3 regions of the Stenotrophomonas sp. PD6 genome follow, and region 1 is predicted to be linked to each of the others. Evidence: predicted binding sites of a transcription regulator. Region 1 holds the regulator's gene; each other region holds the start of a gene.
The links. The regulator FliA, encoded in region 1, starts transcription of late flagellar genes. The targets are predictions, from matches to a motif close to TAAAGTTTNNCNNNCNNNGGCCGATAA.
Positions count from the first base shown of each region.

Region 2: a site for FliA is predicted at 2,200-2,226, ahead of ACOZHM_RS05775 (methyl-accepting chemotaxis protein). Genes of this name have one in related genera too.
Region 3: a site for FliA is predicted at 1,676-1,702, ahead of flgM (flagellar biosynthesis anti-sigma factor FlgM). Genes of this name have one in related genera too.

Region 1 covers NZ_JBLZQD010000015.1:14,513-18,814, reverse strand. Annotated here, with positions in the region: gene ACOZHM_RS16935 (chemotaxis protein CheA) at 1-1,092, opposite strand, end outside; gene ACOZHM_RS16930 (protein phosphatase CheZ) at 1,097-1,711, opposite strand; gene cheY (chemotaxis response regulator CheY) at 1,711-2,103, opposite strand; gene ACOZHM_RS16920 (RNA polymerase sigma factor FliA) at 2,120-2,866, opposite strand; gene ACOZHM_RS16915 (MinD/ParA family ATP-binding protein) at 2,863-3,750, opposite strand; gene ACOZHM_RS16910 (AAA family ATPase) at 3,737-4,302, opposite strand, start outside.
Region 2 covers NZ_JBLZQD010000002.1:673,546-677,847, forward strand. Annotated here, with positions in the region: gene ACOZHM_RS05760 (CocE/NonD family hydrolase) at 1-658, shown strand, start outside; gene ACOZHM_RS05765 (M23 family metallopeptidase) at 752-1,354, shown strand; gene ACOZHM_RS05770 (DNA-3-methyladenine glycosylase) at 1,368-2,009, opposite strand; gene ACOZHM_RS05775 (methyl-accepting chemotaxis protein) at 2,255-4,302, shown strand, end outside.
Region 3 covers NZ_JBLZQD010000027.1:14,533-18,834, forward strand. Annotated here, with positions in the region: gene ACOZHM_RS20250 (chemotaxis protein) at 1-840, opposite strand, end outside; gene flgA (flagellar basal body P-ring formation chaperone FlgA) at 959-1,624, shown strand; gene flgM (flagellar biosynthesis anti-sigma factor FlgM) at 1,734-2,036, shown strand; gene ACOZHM_RS20265 (flagellar protein FlgN) at 2,039-2,371, shown strand; gene ACOZHM_RS20270 (ATP-binding protein) at 2,450-3,673, shown strand; gene ACOZHM_RS20275 (EAL domain-containing protein) at 4,280-4,302, opposite strand, start outside.

The DNA.
Region 1 (4,302 bases):
GTTGCCGCTGCGGGTCTTGCCCTGGGCCTCGCGCAGCTCAGGCATTTCGATGCCGTGGTCGATCGCGTTGCGCACCAGGTGCACCAGTGGATCGGCCAGCGCCTCGACCAGGTTGCGGTCCAGCTCGGTTTCGGCGCCGATCAGTTCCAGCTCCACTTCCTTCTTCAGGTTGCGCGCCACATCGCGGGCCACCTTGGGGAAGCGCGAGAACACCTTGCCCACCGGCTGCATGCGGGTGCGCATCACCGCCGATTGCAGGCGTGCGGTGGCGATGTCCAACGTGGAGACGGCGCGGTCGAGCTCTTCGTCGTGCAGGCGCGCGCGCAGCGTCTTGAGCCGGTTGCGCGACAGCACCAGTTCGCCGATCAGGTTGACGATGGCGTCCAGGCGCTTGGTGTCCACGCGCACGGTGTGTTCGGCTTCGGCGACCGGCTTGTTGGCGGCCGGCTTGGCCGGCGCCGGCGCGGCACGCGGAGCAACGGCCGGTGCCGGTGCGGCAATGCTCGTGCTGCCCGGCGCGGCACCCCCGTGCAGCTGGTCGAGCAGGGCCTCGAATTCGTCTTCGCCGATCAGGCCGTCGTCGGTCTTTTTCGTGGGCGTCACGGCGGTTGGTGCGGCGCCGCCGTGCAGCGTGTCGAGCAGGGCCTCGAACTCGTCGTCGGTGATCAGCTCACCGCTGGTGGCCGCAGCGGCGCGTGGTGCCGGCGTGGCCGGACCGTTGACGTCGAACTGCGCGATCAGCTCCGGCGGCGCGTAGCCCGGCTCGGTGCCGGCGGCGACCGAATCGAGCATCGACTGCAGGTAGTCCAGCGACTGCTGGCCGGCATCGAAGTGATGTGCCTGCAGCACGGCCTGGCCCGAGCGGGCCATGCCCAGCGTTTCCTCTGCCGCGTGGCAGAGTTCGACCATGGCCTGGATGCCGAGGAAGCCGGCACCGCCCTTGAGCGTGTGGAACCCGCGGAACACCGCGTTGAGCTGGTCGCTGTCCTGGGGCGACTGCTCCAGCGACACCAGCTGTTCGCCGAGGCGATCCAGGATCTCCTGGGCCTCGAGGATGAAGTCTGCGGCAATGTCGTCTGGAACAGCACTCATGGTTTCAAAGCCCCAAATCGGAAAGCAGGTCGTCGGCGTCGACCTGCGACACCTGATGGCGGTCCAGGCCGCTCACGGCCGGGCCAGCCAGGCCGTTGTCGCGCTTGTGGGCCGGGTCTTCCGGCGGCGGCAGGCCGAGCGCGCCGAAGCCTTCGTGCACGCGGCGCACGATGCCGACCACGCGGCGGATGATCTGCCCGGTGAGATCCTGGTAGCTCTGGGTGAGCGCGATCTCGGTCAGGTTGTGGCGGATGCGGTCCAACTGCTGGTCCTGGTCCGGGCTGAGCCCGTTGGCACGCAGCTGTTCGGTGAGCGCGCGGCACTCTTCGGCCAGGTCCAGGGTGCGGTGGGTGGCCTGTTCGGTCATCGCCACCACGTGGTCCAGACGCGCGCAGGCGTCGTCCAGCTCACCGGCCTCGCTGGGCAGGGTGGGCAGTTCGCCCAGCGCCTGGCCCAGCTCGCGCGCGAGCCGGTTCAGGCCGGCCATCATCGGCTGGGTGCGCAGCGCGGCCAGCGCGTCGATTTCCCGGCGCCAGCCGGCTTCGTCACCGCTTTCCAGCGCGGCCAGGGCATCCTGCAGGCGCTGCACCAACGCCGATTTGTCGCGAAGGGTTTCCATCAGGCACTCGCCGCCAGGCGCTCGAAGATCTTGCCGAGCTTTTCTTCCAGGGTCGCGGCGGTGAACGGCTTGATGATGTAGCCGTTCACGCCGGACTGGGCGGCTTCGATGATCTGCTCGCGCTTGGCTTCGGCGGTGACCATCAGGACCGGCAGCGTCTTGAGCTTGGCATCGGCGCGGATCGCCTTGAGCAGGTCGATGCCGGTCATCACCGGCATGTTCCAGTCGGTGACCACGAAATCGAACGGCTGGCTCTGCAGCAGGGCCAGCGCGGCATGCCCGTCCTCGGCTTCGGCGGTATTGGTGAAGCCCAGATCGCCCAGCAGGTTCTTGACGATACGACGCATGGTCGAGAAGTCGTCGACGATCAGGATACGCATGTTCTTGTTCAAAGCACTTTCCTCGGTATCAAGTGTTTTCAAGGCCGGCGTCGGCCGCCTCGAAGATCTTCAGTCGGCCACGCAGGCGCAGCACTGCCTGGCCGTGGATCTGGCAGACGCGTGACTCGCTGACGCCGAGCACCGCGCCGATCTCTTTCAGGTTCAGCTCCTGCTCGTAGTACAGCGAGAGCACCAGCTGTTCGCGCTCGGGCAGCAGGCCGATGGCGTTGCCCAGCTCACGCCCGAACTCGCCGCGCTCCAGCACCTGCTGCGGGGTCGGGCCGCCCTGGGCCACGGTGTCCAGTTCGCCCTGGTCTTCGATGCGCGATTCCAGGCTCAGCACCTGGCCGCGTGCGGCGTCTTCCATCAGGCGCAGGTAGTCGGGCAGGGGCATGTCCATCGCCGCGGCCACTTCGGTGGCGCTGGCGGCGCGGCCGGTGCTCTGCTCGAGTCGGCGGATGGTCGAGGCGGCATCGCGCGCACGCCGGTGCACCGAGCGCGGCACCCAGTCGCCGCGGCGGATCTCGTCGATCATCGAGCCGCGGATGCGGATCGACGCGTAGGTCTCGAACGAGGCGCCCTGGTCGGCGTCATAGCTGCGCGAGGCCTCGATCAGGCCCATCATGCCGGCCTGGATCAGGTCGTCGACCTCGACGCTGGCGGGCAGACGCGCGGCCAGGTGGTGGGCGATGCGCCGGACCAGGTCCGAGTGCTGGGCAATGCACTCGTTGGCGGCAGCGCGTTGGACCTCTTTGTATTGTGCGGCGCCTTTCATGCGGTCACCCCGCGTTGCTTGAGGATGCGTTCCAGGAAGAATTCGACGCCGCCGCGCGGCTCGGTCGGGGCCTGCCAGCGGGCGGTGCGGCGGGCGATCTCGGTGATCGCCTGCGCGGCCGGGCTGGACGGGTAGGCTTTCACCACCGGCTGCTGGCGCTGCACCGACAGGCGCAGCCAGTCGTCCTGCGGCACGCAGCCCAGGTAGTTCAGCGAGACGTCGGCCAGGAACTTGTCGCAGACCCGGCTGAGCTTTTCATAGAGCACGCGGCCCTCGTTGGGGTCGCGCACCATGTTGGCCACGACCTGGATGCGGTCCACGCCGCGCTCGCGCGAGAGCACCTTGATCAGCGCGTAGGCGTCGGTGATCGAGGCCGGTTCGTCGCAGACCACCACCACGGTGTCCTGGGCAGCCTGGCAGAAGGTCAGCACGCCGTCGGTGATGCCGGCGGCGGTGTCCACCACCATGAAATCCAGGTCGCGCTCCAGTTCGGAGAACACGTTGACCAGGCCCACATGCTCGGCCGGCTGCAGTTCGGCCATGTGCCGGCGACCGGACGCGGCCGGGACCACCAGCACGCCGCCCGGGCCTTCCAGGATCACTTCCTCCAGCGTGCAGCGCCCGGCGACCAGGTCGGCCAGGGTCAGCTTGGGCTGCAGGCCCAGGATCACGTCGATGTTGGCCAGGCCCAGGTCGGCGTCCAGCAGCAGCGTGCGTTTGCCCATGTCGGCAAGCGCCACGGCCAGGTTGGCCGAAACGTTGGTTTTGCCCACGCCGCCCTTGCCGCCGGTGACGGCGATGGTACGGACCGGGCCCAGCGGCGCACTGCGGGTGGCCGACAAGGGGAAGGTCTGGGTCAGCTTGGCATACTCACGCGACGGCATGGTTCAACTCCGGGTTGCAGGGCATATCGGCCGCGCGGCGCAAATCTTCAAGGCGAAGTACAAGATTGGCCGCACTGGCCCGGTGCAGGTCTTCGGGAACGTCCTGGCCATCGGTCACCCAGGTGATCGGCAGGCGGTGGTCGACCGCCACCGACAGGGCGGTGCCGAAGCGGCCGGTCTCGTCCAGCTTGCTCAGCACCACGCCCTGCGGGTTGGCGGCGCTGAAGCGGCGCACCACCTCGTCCATGTCGCCGAAACTGGTGTTGGCCGGCAGCACCAGCAGGGTGCGGATCTGCGGTGCGGCGCGCAGCCACTGCAGCTGGGCAGCGAGGGCGCGGTCGCGCGGGCCCAGGCCGGCGGTGTCGATCAGCACCAGCTTGTAGTCCTTCAGGCGCTCCAGCAGCTGGGTCAGGTCGCTGCCGCTGCTGGCTTCGTGCACGGCGATGCCGAGCTGGCGGCCGAAGCCGTACAGCTGCTCGCGGGCGCCGATGCGGCCGGTGTCGGTGGTGACCAGTGCGACGTCGCGGGCGGCATGGGCTTCGGCGAAGCGCG
Region 2 (4,302 bases), on a different contig from region 1:
CTCGCTGGACGCGGCGGCGGGTGCGTACCGCGTGTTCCACCTCACCAGCACGCGTGACGGCGACCGCTACCGCCTGAGCGAACAGGCGCCGCACCAGCGCGATGCCATCAGCCAGACGGTGGATTTCGCGGATCGCAGCACCCAGCGCCATTCCTACTATCCCTATCCGATCGTGCGCGATGGGGTGCCGACCGATGGTGGCCTGGCCTTCGTCAGTGACGCATTTCCCGCGCCGGTCGACGTGGTCGGCAGCTTCTCCGGGGATCTCAAGATCCGTATCAACAAGCGCGACGTCGACCTGACGGTGACGCTGTACGAGCTGATGCAGGACGGGCGGGTGATGCAGCTGTCCTACTTCGTTGGCCGCGCCAGCTACGCCCGCGACATGACCCGCCGCCAGCTGCTCACGCCAGGCCGCTGGACCACGCTACCCCTGCAGCGCACGCGCATGACCGGGCGGCAACTGGCTGCCGGCAGCCGCCTGCTGGTGATCGTGGACGTGCTCAAGGACGCGCAGCACCAGGTCAACCACGGCACCGGCCGCGACGTCAGCGACGAGTCCGTGGCCGATGCGGTCGAACCACTGAAGATCGACTGGCACCCGGACAGCGTGCTGCGCATTCCGCTGCGGGAGAAAACCCCGCAAGCGGCGAACTGACGACGCGCATCGAGCGTGCATGCATGTGGCATGTACGCGTGATGTGCGACTATTTTTCACATGATGACATCTACAGACGCTGATCCAGATTCCGTGCAGGCCACGCAGGCACGACGCCGTTCGCCGGCACGCAGGTTTCGTCGCTGGCTGGCGTGGCTGCTGATTCCAGCGGTGCTTGGCATCGCGGGGTTGGCACTCTGGAACAGTGACTGGTTGAAGGCACCGCGCGCGATGTGGGAACTGTCGCGCATGCCGCCGCCCACATCGCTGCCCGTGCCGGTGGAGGGGGTGGCGGCGCGGCGCATTGCCGACACCTTTGGCGCGCCGCGTGGGCGCGACCGTACCCATGCCGGTATCGATATCTTCGCCAAGCGGGGCACGCCCGTGGTCAGTGCCACGGCGGGCGTGGTGGTGGCGGTGCGGGATACCGGCCTGGGTGGTCGCCAGGTGTGGGTGGTGGGGCCGGCGCGCGAGCGCTATTACTACGCGCACCTGGAGGATTGGCGCGCCAATATGGTGGAAGGCGAGGTGGTGCAGGAGGGCACGGTGCTGGGGTATGTGGGCGACAGCGGTAACGCCGCCGGCACGCCACCGCACCTGCACTGGGGCATCTATGGTGCCAACGGCGCGTACGATCCGTTGCCGCTGTTGCGCGCACCGCGCACGACCAACGGTCGTGCGCTACCCGGTAGGTAACGACCGTTGGTCGTTACGCTTGTCGTCCCGACGCCGGCCCGGACACATGCGCATGCCCGCGCACGTGCCAGCGCCACGGGAACTCCACTGCACGCCGGATGCCGATGCGCGGGCCCGCTACCGGATCTTCGGGTGGTAGCAGGCCATCGGACACGATGCGGATGCCACGGTCGTTCTTCACCAGGTCGGCGCCATCGAATGCCTTGGTGATGCCCATCGCCTGCGACAGACGCCCCGGACCGCTGGCCAGCTCGCGGTCGCGGCGGATCGCCGGGCGCGCCGCGCGGATCAGGTCCAGGCCATCCACGGGTTCCAGCGCCCGCAACAGCACGCCCCAACCCTGACCGACCTCGCCGCACACCGCATTGCTGCCCCAGTGCATGCCGTAGGTGAAATACACATACAGGTGACCGCATTCGCCGAACATGCTGGCGGTACGCGCGGTCATGCCGCGAAAGGAATGTGCCGCCGGGTCCTGGTCGCCCGCATAGGCTTCCACCTCCACGATCCGACCCGCGCGCCCATCGTCGCGCACCAGCAGCTTGTTGAGCAGTTCCGGCGCCACTTCGGTGGGATGGCGGCGGTAGAAACCGCGCGGCAGCGTTCGCCAGCGCGAGGGCGGCAGCAGCTTGGGTGATGCATCGGTGCGGGTCATGGCGGGGTCCGGGACGGCTGTCCGCAGGATGCCTCCGTTGCCGTCGTGATGGCATCAAGCCACCGCCGAGGCCGGGCGGACGTCGCCATGCGGGGATTCCGGGCACGCGCCGCCGTCATCGTGCGGTCGTCTGCGCGGGCTACAACATGCGCAGTGGATGGCGCCGGGCGGCCGCCTGAAGAAGAGGCCCTAAAGTCTTCGAAAACGCGGCCGATACAGAGGCGTCATTCCGCCTGGAGTCCGTGATGTCGGCCGTCCCCCGCCGCCTGCTGCTGTCCCTCACCCGTCGCGGTGAGCCCCTTCCTGCCGTGCTTGCCGTGTCGCGCGGGCTGTCGGCGCTGCGCCGGCTCAGCGTGGCCCGCAAGCTGAAAATCAGCCTGGTGGCGTGCGCCTCGGGCCTGCTGCTGGTGGCCATCGTGTATGCGTGGACACGGTACAACAGCGAACGCGCCGCCGATACGTTCGCCACCCACCAGCAGGCCACCAGCCTGATGGCGGCGCTGGAGGTGCAGGTGGCCGACGCTCGTCGCCTGCAGACGCGTTACGCGGCCAGTTTCGATGATGCTGACCGCCAGGCACTGCAACAGGCCCAGCAGCGTCTGCAGAGCACGCTGACCGAGCTGCAGCGCGCCGCGGCCGGCAACGGCAGCGCGCCGGCGCTGAACGCGCTGGCCGCACGCATCGGCGAGTTCGCCGACGGCATCACCGCATTGAACGCACGTGTGGATGAGATGGGCCGGGGCGACGCAGGTTTGCGCGGGCAGGTGGAGGCAGCGGCGGCCGCCATGGAAACGGAACTGGGCGGTGTGCAGCGCCCTGCGCTGGACGCGCAGTGGCAGGCCATCCGCCGACAGGAGGCCCTGTTGCTGCTGACCGGCGATTCGGCGCATACCGACCGCGCCAGCGAGGCCAAGCTGCCGTTCGATCTGGCCGTCTCCGCGCCCGGCGTGCCGGCCGACCGGCAGGAGGCACTGCGTGCCGCGATGGACGGCTATCAGGGCGCCCTGCTGGGCTACACCGCTGCCCGTGTCGGTCTGGATCTGGAGGCCCAGTCGCTGGCGGACACCGCCGACCAGATCGCCCCGAGCCTGGCACAGCTCCAGCAGACGCAGGCCGCGTCCCTTGAGGCGGCCCGCAGTCGCCTTCAGGGCCAGGCGCGGGCGATGACCGCGCTGTTCGCGCTGACCCTGCTGCTGGTGGCCACGCTGCTCATCGCAACCCTGCTGCTCACCCTGCATGCGGTGAAGCGCCCGATCGCCGACACTCTGCGCTTTGCCGAGGACATCGCCGACGACCGGCTGGACACGACGCTGACCGTGTACAACCCGCATGACGAGTTCGGTCAACTGGCGCAGCGCCTGCAGCACATGCAGGAGCGTCTGCGCAGCCGGATCGAGGCAGAGCGCGCGGCCGCGCGCGACAACACCCGCGCGCGCCAGGCACTGGACTGCGCGCAGACCGGGCTGATGGTGCTGGAACCGGACGGGCGCATCGGCTTCCTCAACCAGGCGCTGTGCAAGGCGCTGGACTGCAGCCCCGAGCAGTGGCGCGACCAACCTGCACAGGCGCTGCACCCGGTATTCGCCGTCGGCGTGGCGCAGCTGCAGCGCGGGCAGGGCAGCACGCACGAGATCGAACAGAGCGGGATTCGTTACCAGTTGGTGCTCAACCCGATTCTCGACCAGGACCAGTTGCTGGGTGCGGCCGTGGAGTGGCGCAGCCGCGCGCTGGAGACCACGGTGGAGACTGAAGTGGCCGCGCTGGTGGATGCCGCCGCACACGGCGCGCTCGACGCGCGCATCGCCGTGCACGACAAGCAGGGCTTCGTGCTGACCCTGGCGGTGAGCATCAACCGCCTTCTGGATACCTTCCAGGGCAATCTCGCCGGCCTGCAGGCGCTGCTGTCGGGCCTTGCCCGCGGCGATCTTGGCGTACGCATGCAGGGCGATTTCCAGGGGGTGTTCGCGCAGATGCGCGACGACGCCAACGCCAGCGTGCAACAGCTGACCGACATCGTGGCACGCATCCAGCAGACCACCGGGGCGATCAATGGCGCGGCAGGCGAGATCGTCGCGGGCAATCGCGACCTGGCCGAGCGCACCGAGCGCCAGGCCGCGCACCTGGAAGAAACCGCGTCGTCGATGGAGGAGCTGACCGCCACGGTGCGCCAGAACGCGGAGTCGGCCCAGCAGGCCAACCAGCTGGCGGTGGATGCGGCCGGCATCGCGGCGCAGGGCGGCACCTCGGTCGCGCAGGTGGTCACCACCATGCACGACATTGCGGCCTCGTCACG
Region 3 (4,302 bases), on a different contig from region 1:
GTTGAATACGCCCGAGAGGGAGGTGTGCAGCAGCACGTACAGGCCGGCCAGGCCGGGGTGACGACGGATTTCCGTCGTCAGGGTGTAGCCGTCCATGGCCGGCATCTCGATGTCCGAGATGACCATGGCGTAACGCTCGGCCGGGTTTTCGCCGGCCGCGTGGATCTGCAGCAGGTGGTCCAGCGCCTGCTTGCCGTCCGAAAGGAGGGTCGCGCCCACCCCCAGCTGGTCCAGCACGCTGCGGATCTGCTGGCGGGCCACCCGCGAGTCGTCCACCACCAGCACCTGCAGCTGCGGGGCATCGCTGACCAGCGACAGCGCCATGGCCGGGTCCAGCACGGCTTCGCCCCGGATCTGGGCGATGTCGGCCAGCACGCTTTCCACGTCGATCACCTGGATCAGCTCGCCCTGGAAGCGGGTCACCGCGGTCAGGTAGCTCGATTCGGCCCCCAGTTCCGGCGGCGGGTGGATGTCTTCCACCGCGATGTTGACGATGCGCTCCACGCCGCTGACCAGGAAGCCCTGGATCGACCGGTTGAACTCGGTCACCACCAGGTAGCCCGGCGCCGTGTCGGCGTTCGGCTCACGCTCCGGGTGGCCGATGGCCAGCCCCAGGTCCAGCACCGGCACCGACCGGCCGCGCACGTCGGCAACGCCGGCGAACTGGCTGGGCAGGCCCGGGACCTGGAACAGGTCCGGCCGGCGCAGGACTTCCTGCACCTTGAACACATTGACGCCAAAAAGCTGACGTCCGCCAAGGCGGAACAACAGCAGGGCGAGGCGGTTGTGGCCAGCCAGGCGTGTGCGCTGGTCGATGCGGTTGAGCAGGTCATGTGACATGGGGGTGGTATCGGCGCGCAGGGCGATCACTTGAGGGCAGGGCCACACCCGGCCGCGCCGCGCACTCCGGCACGGCGCTTGCATGACGCTGCGCATGTGCCATGCCCCTGGAGCCGCCATGCGTATCCTGCTGATCGCCACCTCTCTTGTTGCCTTGTTCGCGCTGGCGCCGCCGTCTGCCCGGGCGGCGGGCGGCTGGCAGCCGGTGGACAGCATCCGCGCCGCGGCGCTGTCGACCCTGCCGGCCGGCAGCGAGGGCGACACCACGCTGGATTCGGCGCTGCGCCTGCCCGCGTGCGGCCAGGCGCTGAGTGCGCAGCCCACCGGCACAAGTACGGTGGAGGTCAGCTGCCCGGACCCGGGCGGCTGGCGCCTGTTCGTGCCGGTCAAGGTGCGCCGCAACCAGACCGTGCTGATCCTCAATCGCGGCATCGCCGCTGGAGAAACGCTGGGGGTGGCCGATATCACTACCGCACAGCGCGACGTGGCCCGCATCGCCGGTGCCGCCCTGGCCGACCCGGCCGCGGCGGTCGGCCGGGTGGCCCGCCGCACCCTGAGCGCCGGCAGCCTGCTGTCGGCCAACGACCTGGTACCCCAGCGGCTGGTCCGGCGGGGTGACAGCGTGGCCCTGGTCTCCCGTTTTGGTGGGGTCGAGGTCCGCGTGGCCGGCAAGGCGCTGGCCGATGCCGGTGAAAATGAACGCGTCTCGGTAGAGAATCTGTCTTCACGCAAGATCGTGCAGGGTACCGTGGCGGCCAGTGGCGACGTTTTTGTGACGCGCTGACCAGAAATATGAATCCGGGGCGGAAACCGGCAAAAAAACCGCGAAAGCCCCTAAAGATGGCGGTGCCCGTGCCGTTATCCCTTGTGAACCGCAACTCCAGGACAGACCCATGAGCCAGAAAATCGACGGCAACCTGCAGGCAACCGCCCATCTGCGCAGCATTGCGCCGGGGACCAAGCCCAGCGTCGGCACCGATGCCCCGGCACGCCCCGTGGAAGCTGCCGACAGCCTTCGGCTGACCGGCGAGGCCACCAGCCTGCAGGCGATGCAGCGCGAACTGAGCACGGCCCCGGCGATCGACGCCAGCCGCGTGCAGGCCGTGCGCGAGTCGCTGCAGAACGGCACCTACAAGATCAATCCCGACGCGATCGCCTCGCGCATGCTTGAGCTGGACCAGCAGCTGCAGGGATGAAACTGGCGATGAGCGAGCCATTGCAGCGCCTCAGCGAGGCCTTGGACGTGGAACGCCAGGCCTTGGTCGAGCACGACGTGCAGGCCCTGATCCGCGCCACCGGTGCCAAGCTCGAAGCGCTGCGTGCGCTGGAAGCCGCGCTGCCGGTGGGGCAGAACGCGAAGCTGGAAGAGCTGGCCGAGCGCAACCGCGCCAACGGCGTGCTGCTGGCGCGCCGCCGCCGCGAGGTCAACTGGGCGCTGCGCCAGTTGGGCCGTAGCGAAGAGTCCTCGGCCTACGACGCCAAGGGCCAATCCAACACGATGCACACCCGCCGCCCGCTGGCCGTTGCCTGAGGCGGGCAGGGCGCACACGGCGCCGGATCTTTCCAACACGGATATAGTGGGCGCCTTGTTTGGCTGCCCGATGTGACCGTGACCGTGTCTACTTCCCTTGTCACCGCGCCGCTGCCCCCGCAGCCGGTCCTGCTTGCCCTGTTCGAGCGGATCAACGAAGGCGTGCTCCTGTTCCGCGAAGATGGCAGCGTGGCGGTGGCCAACGCGGCCGTGCGCGAGATGCTCGGTCAGGCCGACCGCGATGCGCAGGTGGGCGCGGCACAATGGCTGCGCCAGTTGCTGCCGCCCGACGCACTCGAGCACGCGCGCCAGCACGGGCACTGGAACGGCAGCCTGCCGGTGGGTGAGCGCATGGTGATCGCGCACATCTACCAGCACGACGACGCCGGGCAGCGCCATTACCTGGCGCTGTTCCGCCGCATCGAGGGCCAGGAGGACTATGAGCGCGAGCTGCAGCAGCGCCACGCCGAGCTGCGCCAGGCCTACCTGCGCCTCAACGGCACGCAGGAGAAGCTGCTGCAGTCGGAGAAGATGGCCTCCATCGGCCAGCTCGCCGCCGGCGTGGCGCACGAGATCAACAATCCGATCGGCTATGTGCACTCGAACCTGGGCAGCCTGCAGGAATACCTGCGCAGCCTGTTCACGGTGATCGAGGCGTACGAGCGGGCGCTGCGCGCACCGGACCCGAAGGCGCTGATTCCGGAGATCGACGATATCCGCAATCGCTTCGACATCGATTTCATCAGCCGCGATCTGCCGCAGCTGATGGCCGAATCGCGCGAGGGCATCGAGCGGGTCACCCGGATCGTGCGTGATCTGAAAGACTTCTCGTATTCGGGCCGCGACGAGTCGTGGAAGCTGGTCGATCTGCATTCCGGCCTGGAATCGACGATCAACATCATCTGGAACGAGCTCAAGTACAAGGTGACGCTGCACCGCGAGTTCGGCCAGCTGCCGCTGGTGGAATGCCTGCCGTCCGAGCTCAACCAGGTGTATATGAACCTGCTGCTCAACGCCGGCCACGCCATTGCCGAGCGCGGCACGATCACGGTGCGCACCGGGGTGGATGGCGATCATGTGTGGGTGGAGTTCGAAGACACCGGCGGCGGCATTTCGCCGGAATTGCGCCAGCGCATTTTCGATCCGTTCTTCACCACCAAGCCGGTGGGCAGCGGCACGGGCCTGGGCCTGTCGATCTCCTACAGCATCATCAACAAGCACCACGGCCGCATCGATCTGGACAGCACGCCGGGCCAGGGCTCGAAGTTCCGGTTGGTGTTGCCGATCAAACAGCCGCGCTGATTTTCGCGATGGCGTGATTGCGTGATGCGTCGTGACGCCGGGCGTTGCCCGGCTGCTGTTGGTTTTGGGCGAACAGCCGGTGGGCAACGATATCCGCGATTTGGCGGGACGGTGCGGGTTTGCGGGGGACGCTGCAAGTACGTCCATGTAAGCTCAGTCGCCGCATCCATGCGGCTCATGCCCCCGCAAACCCACCCCGACCCGCCTTTGACAGTAATCGGTGGCCAGGGAAAAAGCGGGGACGAGCGCACGCGCCGTTGACCCCGCGCACTGTCGCACTGCAGGTGGGGTTCGTCGCAAGACAACTGCCGTGAACCGATCAACGCCCGGTAACGCATGAAATCGGCCGAAACAAAGAGCCGGCCAACGGCCGGCGCTACCGCGTTTCCCCTGGCAACGACACACTGTCAAAGGCGGGTCGGGGCCGGTTTGCGGGGGCATGAGCCGCATGGATGCGGCGACTGAGCCCCCATGGATGGGTTCACGGCGTCCCCCGCAGACCGGCACCGTCCCGCCAAATCAGAGGAGCCAAGGGCCATCCGCTGTTCGCTCAAATGCATGAAGCAGCCGGGCAAAGCCCGGCTCTACGAGCGGCCCGGCGTCACGTCATTCGGCTTCGGGTGCGGGAA